2 linked regions of the Cereibacter sphaeroides 2.4.1 genome follow. The protein of the gene in region 2 binds, or shares a complex with, the protein of the main gene of each other region. Links are inferred from orthologs where the notes say so. Each region holds a gene or a part of one and is shown on either strand. Other genes may lie near its edges. The genes, in order: hfq and RSP_RS04970.

What was found.
Region 1: the proteins of RSP_RS04970 (region 2) and hfq are in contact, whole or in part, in a crystal structure (PDB 3VU3), measured with the Escherichia coli proteins. The link is inferred for Cereibacter sphaeroides 2.4.1 from one-to-one orthologs.

What each region holds. Positions count from the first base shown.
Region 1 is NC_007493.2:1,455,944-1,471,309, forward strand. Bases 7,632-10,360 are described here. They hold hfq (RNA chaperone Hfq), read right to left. Parts: upstream 9,249-10,360; coding sequence 9,015-9,248; downstream 7,632-9,014. Other genes in these bases: hflX (GTPase HflX), read right to left, coding at 7,670-9,013; RSP_RS07140 (potassium transporter TrkG), read right to left, coding at 9,406-10,360. In the rest of the region: mfd (transcription-repair coupling factor), read right to left, coding at 1-1,172; RSP_RS07100 (hypothetical protein), read right to left, coding at 1,249-1,764; hemB (porphobilinogen synthase), read left to right, coding at 1,908-2,912; RSP_RS07110 (lipid-binding SYLF domain-containing protein), read left to right, coding at 3,039-3,596; RSP_RS07115 (NAD(P)-dependent oxidoreductase), read right to left, coding at 3,794-4,660; RSP_RS07120 (penicillin acylase family protein), read left to right, coding at 4,737-7,208; more of RSP_RS07140, read right to left, coding at 10,361-10,917; Trk system potassium transporter TrkA, read right to left, coding at 10,919-12,295; nitrogen assimilation response regulator NtrX, read right to left, coding at 12,350-13,780; RSP_RS07155 (sensor histidine kinase NtrY-like), read right to left, coding at 13,777-15,366. UniProt on the Escherichia coli protein: RNA chaperone that binds small regulatory RNA (sRNAs) and mRNAs to facilitate mRNA translational regulation in response to envelope stress, environmental stress and changes in metabolite concentrations.
Region 2 is NC_007493.2:1,005,841-1,011,766, forward strand. The notes cover bases 1,348-4,243. They hold RSP_RS04970 (catalase), read right to left. Parts: upstream 3,914-4,243; coding sequence 1,781-3,913; downstream 1,348-1,780. Other genes in these bases: RSP_RS04960 (cytochrome P450), read right to left, coding at 1,348-1,380; RSP_RS04965 (hypothetical protein), read right to left, coding at 1,491-1,745; RSP_RS04975 (hypothetical protein), read right to left, coding at 4,035-4,243. In the rest of the region: RSP_RS22805 (small membrane protein YohP), read right to left, coding at 1-33; more of RSP_RS04960, read right to left, coding at 58-1,347; more of RSP_RS04975, read right to left, coding at 4,244-4,547; RSP_RS04980 (DNA-3-methyladenine glycosylase), read left to right, coding at 4,681-5,235; RSP_RS22185 (hypothetical protein), read left to right, coding at 5,308-5,469; RSP_RS04985 (DUF3618 domain-containing protein), read right to left, coding at 5,542-5,926.

The sequences.
Region 1 (15,366 bases), 460 kb from region 2 along the record:
CTGGCGATCACGACCTGCCGATCCTCGCGCAAGCTGCGAACATGATCGACCAACGCCCCGAACAGGCTGATGTTTTCGGCCTGACGCTCGGGCGCGAAGCTGCGCCCCATCCGCCCGCCCGCATCGAGGACGCCCGGACCGGGGCTCTGGGCCAGCGGCGAAAGCTGGATCACCCGGTGCCCGGCCACGGCCGCCTCCCATGCGGCTTCGTCGAGATAGAGGAGATCCGGCGCGGCGGGCTTGTAGACCGTGTCGAGCCGGCCCTTCGCCGTCATCGCCTCGCGCCGCGCGTCATACTGGTCGGCGATCCCCTCCCAGCGCGAGATCCGCGCCGGCGTCACCTGATCGTCGAGCATCACGCTCGCCTCGGGCAGATAGTCGAAGAGCGTCTCGAGCCGCGCGTGGAAGAAGGGCAGCCAGTGCTCCATCCCCTGATGCTTGCGGCCTGCCGACACGGCCTCGTAGAGCGGGTCGTCCGTCCCCGCCGCGCCGAACTCGATCCGATAGTTCTGGCGGAAGCGGGTAAAGGCACCCTCGTCCAGCATCACCTCCGACACCGGGGCCAGCTCCACGAGGTCGAGCTTCTCGACCGTGCGCTGGGTCTCGGGGTCGAAGCGGCGCGCTCCGTCCAGCACGTCGCCGAAGAAATCGAGCCGCACCGGCCCCGCCACACCCGGCGGATAGATGTCGACGATGCCGCCGCGGATCGCATAGTCGCCGGGCTCCGTCACCGTGTCGGTGAGCGAGAATCCCATGCGGGCGAGATAGGACCTAAGGCGTCCCTCATCCACCCGGTCGCCCACGCGGGCCGAGAAGGAGGCCGCCCGCAGCACCTCGCGCGCGGGAATGCGCTGGGTCGCGGCATTGAGCGTGGTCAGCAGGACGAAGGCCCCCGGCATCCCGTGCGCCAGGGCGGCGAGCGTCGCCATCCGCCGCGCCGAGATCTCGGGGTTGGGCGAGACCCGGTCGTAGGGCAGGCAGTCCCAGGCCGGAAGCTCCAGCACCACGGCGCGCGGCGCCATGACGGCCAGCGCCGTGCGCATGGCCTCGAGCCGCTTGTCGTCGCGCGCGACGTGAATGACAGGGGCACCGCGGTCGAGCTCTTTCGCGACCAGCCGGGCATCGTAGCCCTCGGGCGCACCGCCGAGGAAGATCCGCGTTCCGTTCTGCATGAGGCTCACTTAACAGGGCGCGCCGCCGCGTCAACGGCCTGCGTGCTGCGTTGCTGCACGGCGGCTCCCGGGGCCGTCAGAGCGCGCCGATGCGCAGGTTCTGATACATCCCCCAGAGGGCAGTGAAGAAGATCGCGACCACCCCCAGCCCCTGCACCTGCCGCCGATGCCAGGAGAGCGCGTGGTAAAGGTCCGGCCCCGCCAGATCCTCGATCCGGAGCGCGGTGCGGTGGCTCATGCCGGCCACGAGCATCATGGGAAAGCCGAGGCAGAACAGCGCCTGCGCGAATTCGAGCCCGTAGCGGAAGCCGAGGATCCCCAGCGCGGTCAGCAGGAACGAGGCCAGTGCCACGACCCAGAGACCCGCGGCCTCGCCGATGTGGCGGAGGCGGCCTGCATAGATGCAGGCCAGCTGATGGACATCCTCGCCCGCGCGCCCACCCTGCCGGCGCGCCCGCTGCACCAGATCCCAGGGCACGCCCATCACCCAGTGGCTCGCGGTCGACCACATCACCGCCAGCGCGATCCAGAACCAGAGGTTCGAGAAGGAACGGAAATCGATCACCTCGGAAATACGGACGTAGAAATCCACCTGCGGCCTGCCCTCCTGCCCGGACGATCCTGCATACCGCCCTTGCGGCATTCGTACCCTTGAGATGGGGGTCTTTCCATGGCAGGCACAAGGAAATTTCCAAGCACGGGCACCGCGTGCCCGTGACGTTCCCGAGGACAGCCATGCGCCCGATCCAAGCCGCCTATCCCCATGCCCGCTTCCGCCGCACCCGCCGCACCGACGCGCTGCGCCGGCTCACGCAGGAATATACGCTGACCACGGGCGATCTGATCTGGCCGCTGTTCGTGCGTGACGGGGAGAATATCGAAGAGCCGATCCACTCCATGCCGGGCGTCGTGCGCCGCTCGGTCGACCGGATCGTGGCCGCGGCCGAAGAAGCCGCAAGCCTAGGCATCCCGGCGGTCTGCCTCTTTCCCTACACCGATCCGTCCTTGAAGACCGAGCTCTGCGAGGAGGCCTGGAACCCCTGCAACCTCGCCAACCGGGCGATCCGCGCCATCAAGGCCGCGGTGCCCGAGCTGGCCGTCATGACCGATGTGGCGCTCGATCCCTACAATGCCAACGGCCATGACGGGCTGGTGCGCGACGGGATCATCCTGAACGACGAGACGGTCGAGGCGCTGGTCCGGATGGCGCTGGCGCAGGCCGAGGCGGGCGCGGACATCCTCGGGCCGTCGGACATGATGGACGGCCGCATCGGCGCAATGCGGACCGCGCTCGAGGCGGCGGGCCACAAGGATGTGGCGATCCTCTCCTATTCGGCGAAATATGCCTCGGCCTTCTACGGCCCGTTCCGCGATGCAGTGGGCGCCTCGGGCGCGCTCAAGGGCGACAAGAAGACCTACCAGATGGATCCCGGCAACTCGGACGAGGCGCTGCGGCTGATCGAGCGCGACCTGCGCGAGGGCGCTGACATGGTGATGGTGAAGCCCGGGATGCCCTATCTCGACATCTGCCGGCGGGTGAAGGACGCTTTCGGCGTGCCGACCTACGCCTATCAGGTCTCGGGCGAATATGCGATGATCCGGGGCGCGGCCGACCGCGGCTGGATCAAGGGCGAGGCCGCGATGATGGAGAGCCTGCTCTGCTTCAAGCGCGCGGGCTGCGACGGCATCCTCACCTATTTCGCCCCCGAGGCGGCACGGCTTCTGAACGGCATGGGCTGACGCATCGGCACCGGGCTGCCGCGGCCGGGACGCTTCGGGCTGACAAAGGGCGAAGAACGCGATATAAGTGTCCGTCAGGGGACGAAGATCCCCGCCCCAGGGACTTGAGGCGGAATGAGGGTTTCCATGGCTGATTATTCGAGACGGGCTTTTCTCGGCACCGCCGGCGCGGCGCTGGCGCTCGTGGCAGGCTGTGCCAACGGCGTCGGCAACAACAATGCGGCGGTGATCGATGCGCGGGTGGATGCCACGCGCGACTATCTCTTCAATCGCTACCCCGGCACGCGCGACCTCGCCCGCGATGCCAGGGGCGTGCTCTACATGCCGCTCGTGACCGAGGCGGGCTTCGGCGTGGGCGGCGCCTACGGCCGCGGCGCGCTCCGCATCAACGACATCACGGTGGACTATTACTCGGCCACCCGCGCCACCATCGGCTTCCAGATCGGCGCGCAGCAATATGCCCATGCGCTCTTCTTCATGACCGAGCAGGCGCTGGCCGACTTCCGCGCCGGCACCGGCTGGGCGGTGGGCGCGGACGTGCGCTACGCCACGCCCGATCAGGGCGCGAGCCTCGGCAAGGAAACGACCGAGATCCAGCCCGTCGTGGCGCTGGTCTTCGGCCAGTCCGGCCTGATCGCCGGAGCGACGCTGGGCGGCGTGAAATATTCGCGCATCATCCCCTGAACGGGCCATCTTTCGCGATCCGGGCCCCGGGAGCCGCTCCCGGGGCCCTTTCCATGTGCGCCTGCCGGGCCTTGGGGCGCCAAGGGAGCCGGTCCGCGCGGTCGTCGCCCTTGCGGGAGCAGAGGAAGGACCGCCCGACGCAGCGGCAAAGGCGCAGGCGCCGGGGGCTTTCCCTTTGCGGATCGCGGGCGGCAGCCTCAGCGCGTGAGGCGCTTGATGAGCGCGGAGGTGTCCCAGCGCCCGCCGCCCATCTGCTGGACCTCCTTGTAGAACTGGTCCACGAGCGCCGTTACCGGCAGGCTTGCCCCCACCTCGTCGGCGGTCCGGAGGCAGATGCCCAGATCCTTGCGCATCCAGTCCACCGCAAATCCGTAGTCGAACTTGCCGTCGAGCATCGAGCCATGCCGGTTCGCCATCTGCCAGCTGCCCGCGGCGCCCTGGCTGATGACCTCGACCACGGCCTTGCCGTCCATGCCCGCCTTCTCGCCGAAGGCCAGCGCCTCGGCCAGCCCCTGCACCAGCCCCGCGATGCAGATCTGGTTCATCATCTTGGCGATCTGGCCCGAGCCGCTCTCGCCGAGCCTGCGGCAGACCCGGGCATAGGCCGCCATCACCGGCTCGGCCGCGGCATAATGCGCCTCCGAGCCGCCGCACATGATCGACAGGACGCCGTTCTCGGCCCCCGCCTGCCCGCCCGAGACCGGCGCATCGACGAAGCCCAGACCGAGCCCGTCCGCCTCGGCCGCAAGCTCGCGCGTGACCTGCGCCGAGACGGTGGTGTGGTCGACGAAGATCGCGCCCCGCTCCATGCCCGCGAAAGCGCCGCTCTCGCCGCGGCAGATCGAGCGCAGATCGTCGTCGTTGCCCACGCAGGCCATCACGAATGCGGCACCCTCGGCGGCCTCGGCCGGCGTGGCGGCCGCGCGTCCGCCATGCTGCGCGGCCCAGGCCTCGGCCTTGGCGGGGCTGCGATTGTAGACCGTCACCTCGTGCCCCTTGGCCGCGAGATGCCCCGCCATCGGGAAGCCCATGACCCCCAGTCCCAGAAATGCCAACTTGGCCATGATCTTCCTCCCGATTGCCGTCATGTCACGGATCGACTAGGAACCATTCCGACCTCTCGCGTCAAGGACGGGCCCCATGATCGTCGTCTTCCGCTGGCTCCTGCGCATCTTCACCGGCCTCGTGGTGCTCGCGCTCGTGGCCACGCTGATCGGCTACTATTTCCTGTCGCGCTCGCTGCCCGACTATAACGAGAGCTTCCGCATCGAGGGCCTCTCGGGCCCGGTCGAGATCGTGCGCAACGATGCCAACGTGCCCCATATCTTCGGCAAGACCGACGAGGATGTCTATTTCGCGCTGGGCTTCGCCCATGCGCAGGACCGGCTCTGGCAGATGGTCACGATGCGGCGCACGGCGCAGGGGCGGCTGTCGGAAGTGTTCGGCGAGCGGACGCTGAAGATCGACGAGCTCATGCGCCGCTACGACCTCTACGGGCTCGCCCAGAGCTCTGTCGAGGCGCAGGATCCCGAGACGCGCGCGGCGCTCGAGGCCTATGCCCGCGGCGTCAACGCCTGGATCGCGGAGGTGAATGCCGACGCCCGCGGGCGGGGGGCGCCGGAGTTCTTCCTCTTCTCGAACGAGATCGCGGTCTGGCGCCCGGCCGACAGCATCGCGCTCATCAAGCTGATGGCGCTTCAGCTCTCGTCGCACCTGCAATCCGAGGTGCTGCGGGCCCGGGCCTCGCTGCTCTTGCCCGACGCAAGGGTGGCGGACCTCCTGCCCGATGTGCCGGGGGCGGGCGTGATCGCCCTGCCGTCCTACGCGAGCCTCGTGCCGGGACCTTTCCCGGCGCTGCGCAAGGCCGAGCATGTCGAGGATCCGCTCTCGCCCTTCCACACGAAGAGCCTTTCCGGCGCCTCGAACGCCTGGGCCGCGGCCCCCTCGCGCTCGGCTGCGGGCGGATCGCTTCTGGCCAACGACCCGCATCTGGGCTTCACCGCCCCCTCGATCTGGTATCTGGCCCGGCTGCAGCTTTCCTTGGGAGGCGTGATCGGCGCGACCCTGCCCGGCGTGCCCGCAGTGCTCCTCGGCCGGTCGAACCGGCTCGGCTGGGCCCTGACCTCGGCCTACCTCGACGATCAGGACATCCATATCGAGGAGGTGAACCCCGAGAACCACGAGGAATATCGCACGCCCGACGGCTGGAAGCGGTTCGAGACCCGCCGCTCGATCATCAAGGTGAAGGACGCGCGCCCGATCACCATCACCCTGCGCTGGACCGACAACGGCCCCGTCCTGCCGGGCACCCACTACGATCTCGCCGCCATCACGCCCCCCGGCCATGTGGCCTCGCTGTCCTGGACGGCACTCTCCCCCGCGGACACGTCGATGAGCGCGGCCGTTCGGCTGATGAAGGCCGCGAGCATCGACGAGGCGATCGAGGCGGGGCGCCTCTTCGTGGCGCCGGCGCAGAACCTCATGCTCGCGGACACGCAGGGGGTGGCGCTGCAGACCGTGGGGGCGATGCCCCGCCGCGATCCCGCGCACCAGTCGAAGGGGCGGATGCCCTCGCCCGGCTGGATCGCCGGGAACCGCTGGCAGGGCACCTTCCCCTATGAGGAGAACCCGCGTGTTGTGACCCCCGAGACGGGCATCCTCGGCAATACCAACAACAAGACGGTGGATCGCCCCTTCCCGCTCCATGTCTCTTTCGACTGGGGCGACACGCAGCGCATCCAGCGCTGGCTCGCGCTGATGAAGAGCCGCGAGGTCCATACCCGCGAGAGCTTCATCGAAGCGCAGCTCGACACGGTCTCGCCCACGGCGCGGAACCTCCTGCCGCTCGTGGCGGCGGATCTGTGGTTCACCGGCGAGGCCGCGCCCGAGGGCACGCCCGAACGGCTGCGGCAGCGGGCGCTGGCGCTGCTTGCGGAATGGAACGGCGAGATGAACGAGCATCTGCCCGAACCGCTGATCTACATGGCCTGGATGCGGGCGCTGCAGGACCGGCTGATCCGCGACGAGCTGGGCCCGCTCGCCGACGAGTTCGACCATCTGCAGCCCGATTTCGTCGAGCGCGTCTACCGCAACACGGGCGGCGCCTCGGTCTGGTGCGACATCATCCAGTCCGCCGCCACCGAGAGCTGCACCGACATCGCGCGCATGGCGCTCGACGATGCGCTGGTGCGGCTGACCGAGGACTGGGGCCCGAATGTCGAAAGCTGGCGCTGGGGCGATGCGCATCAGGCCACCCACGACCACCCGACGCTGGGTCAGGTGCCGGTGCTGCGCTATTTTGTGAACATCCGCCAATCCACCTCGGGCGGCGACCAGACGCTGATGCGGGGCGTGACGCGCGGCACGGGGCCCAACCCCGACGAGAATGTGGCGGGCGCGGGCTATCGCGGCGTCTATGATTTCGCCGACCCGGATTCGTCGGTCTTCATCACCTCGACCGGCCAGTCGGGTCACCCGCTCTCGCGCTTCTACGACAATCTGGGCGAGCTCTGGCGGCGGGGAGAATATATTCCGATGTCGCTCGACCCCGGCCTCGCCCGGGCAGCCGCCGTGGGCATCACCCATCTCGAGCCCGCCGCCGCGGCCGACTGACGGCCGCGCCCCCCGAAGACGGCTGCGGCCGACAGCCATCGCCGCCTGCCTGCCTCGCGACCGCGCACAGACGAAGGACAAGCCGTCCGCCGAATGGCTCCCCCGTGCGCCGTTCGCGGTCCGAAGATAGAAGAAGAAGAGACCCGTGGCGGTGATGATGATCGGCACGATCATGGGCGAGATCAGGATCGCCATGATCGCGCGCCGGCAGGGCATCTCCGGGCGCGGGCTCCCCACACCGCCGACCCGTTCCTGCCCACGCGCAGAACAGCTCCTTCACTCTGCCCAAATATCCTCGGGGGGAGACCGGCCGCAGGGCCGGGCCCCGGGGGGCAGACAGCCCCCCGCCTTCGCGGCAGAAGCTCAAGCACAGGACCGTCCGTCCCGGCGGCGCCACCGCAGAGGGCAAGGAGCCTCGCCGAAGAGCTCCGGCCGGCAGGGTTGCTGCCGCTCCCGGCCCCTCACAGGTCGCGGAAGCGCTTCTCCTGCCGGGCGGTCCAGCGGACGTCGATCCGGTGGCCCTCCTCCGTCTCCGCCTCGCCCGTCACCACCCCTTCGGCATGAAGCCAGGCGCGGCGGCGGCCATCGGCGAAGCCCAAGGTCAGCTGGCGCTCGGTCTTCTCCTCGTCGAACGTGGCCGAGACCGCCTCAAGGAGGTCCGGCAGCCCCTCGCCGGTCAATGCCGAAAGCGCGAAGATCGTCTCGGACTTCGCGGCCTGCGCCAGAAGCTGCTCGTGCGCCGCCCCCTCCACGAGGTCGAGCTTGTTCCAGACTTCGACTTGCGGCGTCGCCCCCTTTACGCCCAGGCTCTGCAGGATCTCGGCCACGTCGGCCGCCTGCTCGGCGGTCTCGGGATGGGCGATGTCGCGCACATGGAGGATCAGGTCGGCCTCGAGCACCTCCTCGAGCGTGGCGCGGAAGGCCGCGACCAGCTGGGTCGGCAGGTCCGAGATGAAGCCCACCGTGTCGCTCAGGATCACCTTGCGCCCCGAGGGCAGCGTGACGCCGCGCATCGTGGGATCGAGCGTGGCGAAGAGCATGTCCTTGGCCAGCACGTCCGCCCCGGTCATGCGGTTGAAGAGCGTCGATTTCCCCGCGTTGGTGTACCCCACCAGCGCCACGATCGGAAACGGCACCTTGCGCCGCGAGGCCCGGTGCAACTCGCGCGTCTTCACCACCTTGTCGAGCTGGCGGCGGATCCGGATCACCTGCTCGTCGATGGCGCGGCGGTCGGCCTCGATCTGCGTCTCGCCGGGGCCGCCCACGAAGCCGAGGCCGCCCCTCTGGCGTTCGAGGTGGGTCCAGGCCCGCACGAGCCGGGTGCGTTGATAGGAGAGCGCGGCGAGTTCCACCTGAAGCACGCCCTCGCGGGTGCGGGCGCGGTCGGCGAAGATCTCGAGGATGAGCCCGGTCCGGTCGAGAAGCTTCACCCCCCATTCCTTCTCGAGATTGCGCTGCTGCACCGGCGAGACCGGCCCGTCGACCAGCACGAGGCCCACATCGAGCCCCTTGAAGCGCGCCTTCAACTCTTCGACCTTGCCGGTTCCGAACAGAAGGCCCGGCTGGGCGCGCGGCAGGCGCACCACCTCCTGTCCCACGATCTCCATGTCGGGCAGCGCTGCCGCCAGCGACACGGCCTCGGCCAGACGCAGGTCGGGCAGCCGGCGCGAGCGCTCGGTGCGGATGTCGGGATGGAGCACGAAGGCGCGCATCGGCTGCGACTTCGTCGCACCGTCGGAGGCCGCCTGGCTCTCCCTGTCACCCTCGTTCCGGGGCTCCTCCTCCCCTTCCTCGGGATCGGTCAAATCAGTCGTCGCCCTCGTAGAGATTGATCGGTTGCCCGGGCATGATGGTCGAGATCGCGTGCTTGTAGACCAGCTGCGACTGTCCGTCCCGACGCAGCAGGACGCAGAAATTGTCGAACCAGGTAATCACGCCCTGCAGTTTTACACCGTTAATGAGAAAAATCGTAACCGGAACCTTGGCCTTCCTGACATGGTTCAGAAAGGCGTCCTGCAAGTTTTGTTTATCGGCAGCCATCCGTTATCTTGCCTTTATGGTTGAGACGCTTCCGTCTTTCCTCGTTCCCCCCGGCTGCAATCCGACGGTCGGAATCGAGTATGGGCAGGAGTTGCGGGAGATTCCAGCCCCAATAACAGATCGTTAGTCTTGTGCGGCAGGCCTGCCGCTTTTCCGCTCAGCGCCGCCAGCTCGCCGGGGCCAGAAGGGCGAGGATCGCGAGTGTTTCCATACGCCCAACGATCATGGCCGCGCCCGCGATGACCTTGGCCGCGGGACCGAGCTCGGACCATCGGATCGGCGTCTCGACCGCCAGATCGGCCAGAGGCCCGGTGGTGGTCAGGGCCGCGATCCCGAGCACCATCGCGCGCTCGAAGCCGAGCCCCGCGAGGCTCAGCGCCGCCGTCACCACGGCAATCGAGAAGGCGAAGAGCATGAAGAAGATCCAGGCCATGTAGGCCCCTTCGCGGCGCAACCGGCGCGCGACGACGCCCTGTCCGCCGATCGAGCTCGGATGCACGATTCGCTCGAGCTCGCGCTCGGCGTGGCGGTAGAGCGCATAGACCCGCAGGAGCTTGACGCCCCCGGCCGTGGTGGCCACCCCGCCGCCCACGATGGCGAGGCCGAGGAGGATTAGGCCCGGCGTGCCGAGACCCGACCACGAGCGCGAGGCGACCCAGTCGCGGGATTCGTAGCCCGTGGTGGTCAGGAACGAGAGCGTGGTGAAGAGCCCGCCCCACATGGCGCGGGCGGCGGCGGCGATGTTCTGGGTCTCCTCGGTCTCGATGGCGCCGATCCAGTGGCGCAGGAACAGCACCACCGGCACGCCGATCAGGAAGAAGAAGGCCATCATCACCTCGGGATCGCGCTGGATGGGCGTGTCGCGGTAGACCATCGAGGTGCCGGGCATCAGCCGTCGCGTCACGGCGAGGAAGAGGAAGAGGAAGATCAGGAACTCGCCCCGGAACCCGGCCTCTCCCGCCGTCATCGTCTCGAGCGGAGAGATCCCGCTGGTCGAGAGCGTCCCCATCGCGTGACAGAGGCCCACGAGGCCGGTTTCTCCGGCCAGAAGCAGGAGCCCCCAGAGCGCGAGCGTGAGCCCGCCATAGGCCGGAAAGAGCGCGAGCGACTGGCGCACCAGCCGTTCGGTCGGATCGGCGATGCGGGTGATCTGGCTCGCCTGCTCGCGGCCCGGAACATGGCCCGAGATGACCTCCATCCCGCCGAGGCTCAGCGGCGCGAGCACCGCCATCGCGGCCGTCAGCACGAAGAAGCCGCCGAGCCAGCCCACCAGAGCGCGCCACAGATGCACCGAGGGCGGCAGCCGCCCCGGCGTGTCGTAGAGCGTGGCGCCGGTCGTGGTGAAGGAGGACAGCATCTCGAACCAGGCGTTCGTGAAGCTCGTGTCCGGGACTGCCATCTGGAACGGCAGCGCCAGCATCGGCGGCAGGATGAGGTAGGCGCCCACCAAAGTCGACAGGTGCGCCCGCGCCGCCCGGGGCGGAGGCCGGTTCTGCGTCGCGATGGCGATCATCGCGATCAGGATCAGCAGGAACGTGCCCGCATAGAAGAAGGCGCGGGCCACCTCGTGCTGGCGCAGGGCTACGGCATGGGCTGCAGGCACATACATGGCCGCGGCGCCGCCCGCCATCAGCACGACGATTAGGGGGACCGAGCGCACGCGCCTCATGTCAGAAGAAGTCGATCGAGACCTGCAGGAGGCGCTCGACCTCCGGCACGTCCGCCGTCATGCAGAAGAGCGCGATCACATCGCCGTCGTCCACGCGCAGGTCTCCGGTGGGCTTCAGCACCCGGTCGCCCTTCATCACAGCGCCGACGAGCACGCCCTCGGGGAAGTCGATGTCGCGGATGTGACGCCCGGCCAGCGGCGAGGTCGAAAGCACCTGCGCCTCGATCACCTCCGCCTCGGCGTCGCCGATGGAATAGATCGCCCGCACCCGGCCATGGCGGACATGGCGCAGGATCGAGGAGACGGTGGTGGCGCGCGGGTTGATGTAGGCGTCGATGTCGAGCGCCTGCATGATCGGCAGCAGCGTCGGGTCGTTTACCAGAACGATGGCCATCGGGCAGCCGGCCTGCTTGGCGCGGATCGCGGCGAGGATGTTCGTCTTGTCGTCGTCGGTCACGGCCAGCACCGCGTCGGCCCGGTCGATGTTGGCCTCGGCCAGAAGGTCCATGTCGAGCCCGTCGCCGTTCAGCACGATGGTCCGCTCGAGCCCGTCGGCCGCCACTTCGGCCTTGGCCCGGTTGCGCTCGATCACCTTGACCCGCACCCGGTCGGCCCGCGCCTCGAGCGCCTTGGCCACCGCAAGCCCCACGTTGCCGCCGCCGATGACGATGATCCGCTCCTGCTTGCGCGAGGATTTCCCGAAGATGTCCAGCGTGCGCACCACATCGTCGGAATGGACGAAGACATAGACCTCGTCGGCGGCGAAGAGCTGGTCGCCCGGCTCGGGCACGAAGAGCCGCCCCTCGCGCCGCACGCCCACCACGATGGCGCGGAGGCTGGTGAAAAGCTCGTTGAGCTGCCGGAGCGGCGTGTTCAGCACCGGGCAGTCCTCGTCGAGCGCGATGCCCAGAAGCTGCGCCTTGCCCTCCATGAAGCTCTCGGTGTCGAAGGTCGAGGGCGCGGCGAGGCGCTGGAGCGCGGCCTCGGCCACTTCCTTCTCGGGCGAGATCACCACGTCGATGGGCAGGTGGTCACGCCGGTAGAGGTCGGAATAGATCGCGTCGAGGTAGCTCTGCGCCCGCAGCCGCGCGATCTTGCGCGTGATGCCGAAGATCGAATGGGCCACCTGACAGGTGACCATGTTGACCTCGTCGGAATGGGTGGCGGCGATGATCATGTCGGCATCGCGCGCGCCGGCCTTCTCGAGCACGTCGGGATAGGAGGCGAAGCCCACCACGCCCTGCACGTCGAGCGTGTCGGTCGCACGGCGCACGAGGTCGGCGTTCATGTCGACCACGGTCACGTCGTTCCGCTCTCCCGAAAGGTGACGCGCGATCTGCCAGCCGACCTGGCCTCCGCCGCAGATGATCACCTTCATGTCACGGACTCCGGCTTGTCAGGGCCTTCTGCTTCGCAGAACGGTCCGCCCGGGTCAATCCGGCGCCCCGAGCGGCTCCTCCTCGTCCTCGTAATCGTCCTCGATTCGGGCAAGCCGGCTGCCTCCCTTCGCGGTGGTCACCACGCCCAGCGACTTCAGCTTGCGGTGCAGGGCCGAGCGTTCCATCCCGACAAAGGCCGCCGTGCGGCTGATGTTCCCGCCGAAGCGGTTGATCTGGGTGAGAAGATATTCGCGCTCGAAGAGCTCGCGTGCCTCTCGAAGCGGGAGCGTGGCGAGCGCCCCGCCGAGGATCAGCCGCCCCTCCTCGCCCGGGCCCTCGTTGCCCGGCAGCTCGCGCGCCTCGATGGGGCCCGATCCGTCGCCGAGGATCAGCACCCGCTCGATCACGTTGCGCAGCTGGCGCACGTTGCCCGGCCACGGCATCGTCTGGAGCATTGCCTCGGCCTCGGAGGTGAGGCTGCGCAGCGGCAGGCCCTGACTGCGGTGGAACATCTCGATGAAGTGCCGGGCCAGCATCGGAATATCCTCGCGCCGGTCGGTCAGCGCCGGCACCTCGATCGGCACCACGTTCAGCCGGTCGTAAAGTTCCTGCCGGAAGCGGCCCGCGGCGATCTCGGTGCGCAGGTCGCGCGTCGTCGAAGAGATCACCCGCAGGTCGACCCGCACCTTGTCGGTGCCGCCCTGCCGGGTGAATTGCTGTTCGGTCAGCACGCGCAGGATCTTCGACTGGGTGCCGAGCGGCATGTCCGCCACCTCGTCGAAATAGACGATGCCGCCGTGCGCCTGCTCGAGCAGCCCCTGCTCGATCCCGCGCTCGGCCGTCTCGCGGCCGAAGAGGACCTCCTCCATCCGGTCGGGCTCGACGGTGGCCGAGGAGACCGAGATGAAGGGCGCCCCTGCCCGGCCCGAATTGGCGTGGATGAAGCGCGCGGCCAGCTCTTTCCCGGCGCCCGCGGGCCCTGAGAGCATGACGCGCCCGTTCGACTTGGTGACCTTCTCGAGCTGCGACTTCAGCAGCCGGTAGGCGGTCGAGCCGCCCAGCATCTCGGCCGCCGAGACGTCGCGCCGGCGCAGCTCGCTGTTCTCGCGCCGCAGACGCGCCGTCTCCATCGCGCGCTGGACCACCACCATGAGCTGGTCGATGTTGAAGGGCTTCTCGATGAAGTCGTAGGCGCCCTGCTTGATCGCCGCCACCGCGATCTCGATGTTGCCGTGCCCCGAGATGATGACCACCGGCACGTCGGGATTGTCGCGCTTGGTGCGCTTCAGGATGTCGATCCCGTCCATCCGGCTGTCCTTGAGCCAGATGTCGAGGATCATCAGCGCCGGCGGCTCGGCATTCACCGCCGCCATGCACTCGTCGGAATTGGCGGCGAGGCGGATCTGGAAGCCCTCGTCGCGCAGGATGTCCCCGATCAGCTCGCGGATGTCGCGCTCGTCATCGACGATCAGAATGCTGCTCATGTGTCCTCCGGTCTCGCCTCGCCGGTCTTCGCGGCCCGCGCCCGGCTGCGCAGGATGCGGGGCAGCCGGATCTCGGCCATGGCCCCGCGGTGGCCGTCATGGGTGAAGGGGTCGGCATCGCTGAGCGTCAGGATGCCGCCATGTTCCTCGATGATCTTCTTCACGATGGGCAGGCCGAGGCCGGTGCCCTTCTCACGCGTGGTGACATAGGGTTCGAAGAGCCGCGTCCGGTCGGGCGGAAGCCCCGTGCCATTGTCGGCGATGCGCAGCAGCGCCTGATCCTCGTTGACCGTAAGCGAGACGCGGATCTCGGGTTCGAACCCCTGACCTTCCGCCTCGCGGCGGGCCTCGATCGCCTCGCCCGCGTTCTTCATCAGGTTGGTCAAGGCCTGCCCGATCATGGTCGTGTCGATGTCGATGGGCCAGGGATCCGACGGCAGCCGCGCCTCGATCCGCACCTCGGGCTGGCCCGCCTCCTGCAGCACCACCGCGTCGCGGACGAGCTTCACGAGATCCGCCTCGCGCCGGTCGGGCTCGGGCATCCGGGCGAATTTCGAGAATTCGTCCACGATACGGCGCAGATCGTTGGTCTGGCGGATGATGACATCGGAATATTGGTCGAGATCGCCCGCCTGCTCGCCCACGAGCGGGCGGAACTTGCGCTTGATCCGCTCGGCCGAGAGCTGGATCGGCGTCAGCGGGTTCTTGATCTCATGCGCGATGCGCCGCGCCACGTCGCCCCAGGCGGCCATCCGCTGCGCCGAGACGAGGTCGGTCACGTCGTCGAAGGCCACCACATAGCCTTCGAGCCGGCCGCTCTCGTTGCGCCGCGGGCTCATGCGGACGAGAAGGCTCTCCATCCGGCCCTTGCGGATCAGGCGGATCTCCTCCTGCACGGCCGCCCCCGTCTCGCGCAGCCGCGCGAAGAGGGCCGCGAACTCCGGCACGGCGGTGGACAGGGACATGTTGCCCGCCTGCGGCAGTTCGAGCAGCCGCTGGGCGGCGCGGTTGATGAAATCGACCTGCCCCACCGCGTCGAGCCCGATCACCCCCGCCGTGACCGAGGAGAGCACCGAGTCGAACAGCCGCCGCCGCCGCTCGGTCTGGCGGTTGTTGTCCATCAGCGCGTCGCGCTGGCCCTTCAGCTGCCGGGTCATCTGGTTGAAGAGCCGGCCCAGCATCGCGATCTCGTCGTCGCCCTCCTCCTCGGGCACCTGCACGTCGAGATCGCCCGCACCCACGCGCTGCGCAGCCCCTGCGAGCCGCCCCACGGGGCGCGACAGCCGCTCGGCGAACCAGAACCCCAGCCAGACGGCGGCAAGGATCAGGATCAGCGCGAAGCCGAGGTAGAGCAGCCCGAACTCGAACAGCATCCGCCCGCGCTCGGCTTCCAGCTGATGATAGAGCACCACCGTCTCGCGCGTATCGTCGAGCAGGCTCAGGATCGAGCCGTCCACCGTGCGCGAGACATAGAGGAAGCGGTCGGGGAAGGCCGTGAGATGGACGAGGGCGCGGAATTCGTTGTTGGCCCAGTCCTGGATCAGGACCGTCTGGCCCGCGCGCGCCCGCTCGATGTCGGTGGCATC
Region 2 (5,926 bases):
GATGCCGACGGTGCCGCCGATGAACTTGAGCATGGGAGTCTCCTTTCCGTTTGCGACTCAACCGTTGCGGGAAGCCTCTGTTCCCGCGCGTCGCGAGATCGCCGACAGGATCATGCCGCTGCGGGGCTGGGCCGGCATCCGGTTCAGCCGTACGCCCAGATCCTGCGCGGGAACCTCGTAGTCCATCTCGCAGCAGAGGAGGCGGATGGCCTCCTTCATCAGCTCGACGGTGATCATCTCTCCCGGGCAGCGGTGGGTGCGGGCCACGTCCCCCGCGCCCTGGGGGATGAAGGCCTCGTCCTGTCCCGTCCAGCTCAGCATTCGCTCGGCGCGGAAGCGGGTGGGCTCGGGGAAGTGCCGCGGGTCGTGCGTCGTGCCGTAGAGATCGAGCAGAAGCCATTGACCTTCCGGGAAGTCGTAGCCCTCCCAAGTGATGGGCCGGGTGGTCACGGCGGCGGTGAAGGGAAAGAAGGGTGAGGCGCGGCGGACCTCCTCGGCGAAGTCGCCCGCCAGCTCCAGATTGCCCGACCGGAAGAGCTCGCGCCATGTCGTCTCGCGATGCAGCGCCAGCGCCGCGAAGGTGATGTAGCGCCCCACGGCCACGATGGGACGGAGCAGGTTCAGAAGCTCCACCGCCGCGACGGACGGATCCAGCAGCGTGCCGTCCTCCTCGCGGTGGAAGGCAATCGCATGGAGGGCGGTCGCGGCCTCCGGAACCACTTCGCCGGCCCGAACCTCCTCCACGAGGGTGCGCAGGCGCTTCTCGGTGCCGGCGCGGCGCATCTGCGCCAGCCAGTTGCGCGGGCCGACGCTGCCCGCCTTGTCGATCATGTCGAAAATCTCGTCGGCGAGCTGCGCTTCGGGCTGGTGGGCGACCCCGGCCCAGCGGCAGCCCGCCCGGGTCAGAAGGCGCGCCGCCTCCTGCTGGAGGACGATCCTCCCCTCCGCTTCCCAGGCGGGCAGCCGTTCGCGCCATGCAAGGCGCATCTCGGACACCAGCGCCTCGACGCGGGCGGGATCCATGCAGATCGAGAGGAACAGCGCCTTCCGATGCCGATGGGCCGGACCCTCGAGCTGCTGCACCGAGCCCTTGTCCTGCAGGAGGTGCAGCACGGTCGAGGGCATCGCCCCCACGCGGGTAAGCCCCTCCGCGCCATAGAGCAGCCGCGCGGCCGCGCTGCCGCGCAGGCAGACGACCTCGCGCAGACGCAGGCGGGTCGCCACCGCGTCGCTGTCCATCCGGTCGCACAGGTTCGAGACGAAGCGGTAGCCCTCGCTCATCAAGGCCATCGAGGCATCGATCCGCGGATCCCGCGGCATCTCCCGCAGGCTGGCGGGCGTGCCGGGCTCCTCTGGCCTGCGGCCCTCATCTGTTGTCATGCGTGTATCCTCGCGTCTCCGGCGGCCCCGAGGGGCAGGGCCAGAATCTCAGAAGCTGGCCCCCGGACGGGGGCCAGCTTCCAATGCTGCGCAGGTCGTCCGGGAGCCGCTCAATAGGTCGCGGGCGGATCGCTTGCCGGGAAGGACTCGTCCAGCGTCTCGTCCAGCCGGTCCCAATCGCGGGGCGGATCGCGCATCGCGTCGCGTCCCGCCTGCCGCACCTCGGGATAGTGGGTGCTGCGGCGGCCGCTCATCAGATGGCGCACCGCGAGCGCCCCGAAGGCGCCCAGCACCACCGCCGAGGTGAGCATCAGGGCCGAGCCGCGGCCCTGCCGCTCATGGGTCCCAGTTTTCGCATAAGCCATTGTGGGTCCTCTCTCTTCATGCGCCCAAAGGGCTGTCACGGGGAAAACGTCCGGGCGAGGGGAGGGTTCCCGCCCAGCGTCGCCTCGCGCGGCCAGTGGCGCATCCCGCGGCAGGCCGCCACGAAACCGTCGATGTCGCTGCTCGAGCCGATCTCGATCCAACCCTCGTCCATCTTGGCCCCGAGCGCACAGGCCTCGATCAGCGGCCCCGCCCCATGGTGGGCGATGAACTTGCAATGCGCATGCGCATCGGTGAGGAAGTCCTGCGCCGCCGGGTTGGCGGCTAGCATCGCCGCATCCGAGCCCGGCAGCACCGCCACCGCGTCGAAGATCACCGACGGGCCGCCGCCCAGCTTCTCGTCCGCCGGATGAAGCGTGCCCGCGCTGTCGGTGACGCCGCCTACGCGCGGGGCCACGAGCTTCATCATCGCCCCCTCGGCCTGCAGGATCGAGCGCAGCTCGGTCAGCAGCTCGGCCTCGACGCCGTTGCCCGCCAGAACCCCGACGGTGCGGCCCGCAAAGTTCGGCGGCGGGTTCTTCAGCATGCTGAGCGCATCGGACGGCGGCAGGTCGGTGCGCGTCGGCCGTGCCGCGGGAGCGGGCTCGGGCATCTCGGTCAGGCCCAGCCCGTCGGCCACCGCCTGCGCCAGAGCGCCGTCGATGTTGAGGAGATGCGCGACGATCCGGGCGCGGATCTCGATCTCCTGACACTTCGACAGTTCGAAGACCAGCGCATCGCGGATGTGACCCTGCTCGACCGGGGTCTGGCTCAGGAAGAACTGCCGCGCCTGGCTGTAATGGTCGGCGAAGCTCTCGGGCCGGAGCCTCCGCTTCTCGCCCTCGTTGCGCACGGCGTAGCTGACATAGCCCTCGAGCGGATGGGCCCGCGGGCCCTTGCCCCAGCCGTTCGGCTCGTAGTTCACCCGACCCTTGCGGTTCGAGGTCTGCATGTGCCCATCCTGCTGGAAATTGTGGACGGGGCAGCCACGCGGGGCGTTGATCGGCAGCTTGGTGAAGTTGGGGCTGCCCAGACGCTTGAGCTGGGTGTCGAGGTAGGAGAAGTTCCGTCCCTGCAGCAGCGGATCGTCGGTGAAGTCGATGCCGGGCACCACGTTCTGGGTGCAGAAGGCCACCTGCTCAGTCTCGGCGAAAAAGTTATCCACGACGCGGTCCAGCGTCAGCGTGCCGACGATGGTGAGGGGTACGAGCTCTTCCGGGATGATCTTGGTGGGATCGAGCACATCGAAGTCGAAGCGGTTCGCGAACTCTTCGTCGAAGATCTGCAGGCCCAGCTCCCATTCTGGGAAATCGCCGGCGGTGATCGCTTCCCAGAGGTCGCGGCGGTGCCGGTCGGGGTCGGCGCCGTTGATCTTCAGCGCCTCGTCCCACAGCACCGACTGCATGCCGAGCTTGGGCTTCCAGTGGAACTTGACGAAGCTCGACTGGCCTTCGGCATTGATGAAGCGGAAGGTGTGGACGCCGAAGCCCTCCATGAAGCGGAAGCTGCGGGGGATGGCACGATCCGACATCTGCCACATGACCATGTGCATCGACTCGGGCGTGAGCGAGATGAAATCCCAGAAATTGTCGTGCGCCGACTGGGCCTGAGGGAAGCCGCGGTCGGGCTCGGGCTTCACGGAATGGATGAGGTCCGGGAACTTGATCGCATCCTGAATGAAGAAGACCGGGATGTTGTTGCCGACGAGGTCCCAGTTGCCTTCATCGGTATAGAATTTCACCGCGAAGCCGCGCACGTCGCGGGCAAGGTCCACCGACCCCTTGGAGCCCGCCACCGTCGAGAAGCGGACGAAGGTCTCGGTGATCTTGCCTTCCTTCTGGAAGGGGGCGGCGCGGGTGATTTCGGGAATGGCCTTGGTGCATTCGAAGAGCCCGTGCGCGCCGAAGCCGCGGGCATGGACCACGCGCTCCGGGATCCGCTCATGGTCGAAGTGGAAAATCTTTTCGCGGAGGATGAAATCCTCGAGCGCGGTCGGTCCCGGCGCGCCGCTCCTGAGCGAATTCTGGTTGTCGGCGATGGTGACGCCCTGGGCCGTCGTCAGACGCTCGTCCCCTTCGCCGGCGTGCTGGTGGAACTCGCCGCCCGCGCCGTAGTCCGACACGAGGTTTTCGAAACTGCCGGAACGGGCGGCAGGTTTGTCTTCGGCCATCTGGCTCTCCTTGACAGGGGGAACGGCTGGAGTCTGTGCGGGGCGCGTCTCATCCGGCGCGCCCCGGCAGGATTGCGGCCCGGGCGAGGATCGACCGGGCCGCGATGGGCGTCGGGCGGCGTTACTGCGGCTTGAACGAGGTCACGAACGAGCAGGCCTGCGTCCAGACCGAGGCATCGCCCGGAGAGGCGGGCGCGTCGGACGCGTTCGTCGTGTCCTCAGGAACCGGGGCCGGGGTATCCGTGCCGCCGAGATCCTCGCCGGTCGTCCCGGCCTCATCGGCATCCGGCGTCAGCGAGCCGCCGATGCCGCCGGACGAGGCGCCGCCCATGGAACCCGCGTCCATCAGATAGGCCTGACAATCGCGCACGGCGCGCTCCCTGGCCTCGGGGTCGAGCGCGGCCCACCGCTTTTCCATCTCGTCGGTCGCTCGGAGCGAAGTCATCGCCGCATCCTCGAAGAACACGTCGCGCACATCGTCGGACCAGGTCTGCTGGCTGATATCCTTGATGCTGCCCGTGCCGGTCTCGGGAGCTACCGGCCGGGTGGGATCCATCCCGTCCGCGCCGCTCTGTGCAAAGCCCGGGGCCGCGGCCAGGGCGAGGAGGCTCGCGGTGAAAGCAATCTTTCTCATCGACAGTCTCTCCATTCGTGAACATCACCGGTCCCGCAGCGTGTGCGGGGTTGCGGAAGGAACGGCAGCGGCGGACGAATGTTCCGGGAGGCGGATGTCACACCGGCGTCAGACCGCGCAGGAAGGGGGGCAGATGGAGGGGCAGGCAGCCTGTTTCGCGCGCGAGGCGCCCGCGGTGGCGGTCGATCTTCTGGGGGCGCATCTGCAGGTGCGCGGCGTGGGCGGACGGATCGTCGAGACGGAGGCCTATACGCCGGACGATCCGGCGTCGCACAGTTTCCGCGGACCCACCCCGCGCAATGCGGCGATGTTCGGGCCGCCGGGCTGCGCCTATGTCTATCTGTCCTACGGCATCCATCTCTGCCTCAACGTGGTCTGCGCGCCGGGCCATGCCGTGCTGATCCGCGCTCTGGAACCGACGGAGGGTCTGGCGCAGATGGCGGCCCGGCGCGGCACCGATGTCGCGCGGCTCCTCTGTTCCGGGCCGGGCCGGATCGGTCAGGCGCTGGGTCTGACACTGGCCGACGATGGCACCGCCTTCGGCACGCGGGGCTTTGCGGTGCGGTGGGGTGCGCCGGTGGCGGCAGGCGAGATCCTGTGCGGCCCGCGCATCGGCATCAGCCGGGCGGCGGACATGCCCTGGCGCTTCGGCCTGCGCGGCTCTCCCTGCCTCAGCCGCAGGTTCTGAGGCGGAACAATCCCGCCCGGCGGCTCTTGGAAGGAAGGGGCGCGCGCTGCGCCCGCAGGAGAGGAGGATGCGATGACGAACGACCTGCAACTCGGCCCGAACGATCCGCCGGCTCCGGACCCGATGCCCGAGCCGAATCCCTATCCCGATCCGATGCCCGACCCGGATCCTATCCCGCCCGGCGATCCGGACATGCCGAACCCGGGCGAGGAGACGCCCCCGATCTACAGCTGAGGCATGCCGGAGGGTTGCGACATGAAAAAGGCTCCGGTCTGTGACCGGAGCCTTCTGCTTTTCAGGACAGCCTCAGAAGCCCGAGCCTGCAACCTTGGGGCCGGACGTGCCGGGACTCTTGGTCGTGGAGTCGGTCGAGCCCGTCGAGCCCGCGCCAGCCGAGGACATGCCGGTCGAGGATTTGTCCGCCTCCTTGCCGTGAAGCACGGGCTCCACCTGAGCCTTCGCCTCGCTGGCCGCCGCATCGGCGACGCGTCCCACCTTCGAGGCCAGCGTCTCGCCCTTCTCGGGCACCAGACCTTCGTCGCGCGCCGCGGCGATGGTGGCGTCGTAGGTCTCGCGCGCGGCCTTCATCGCCCGCTCGCGCAGCTCCCACGACGAAGCCTTCGCCTCGTCCCAGAGCTCGTCGCTGGTGCGGCCCATCCACTCGTCCTCGGTGCGCGTCCGGGGAAGCGCG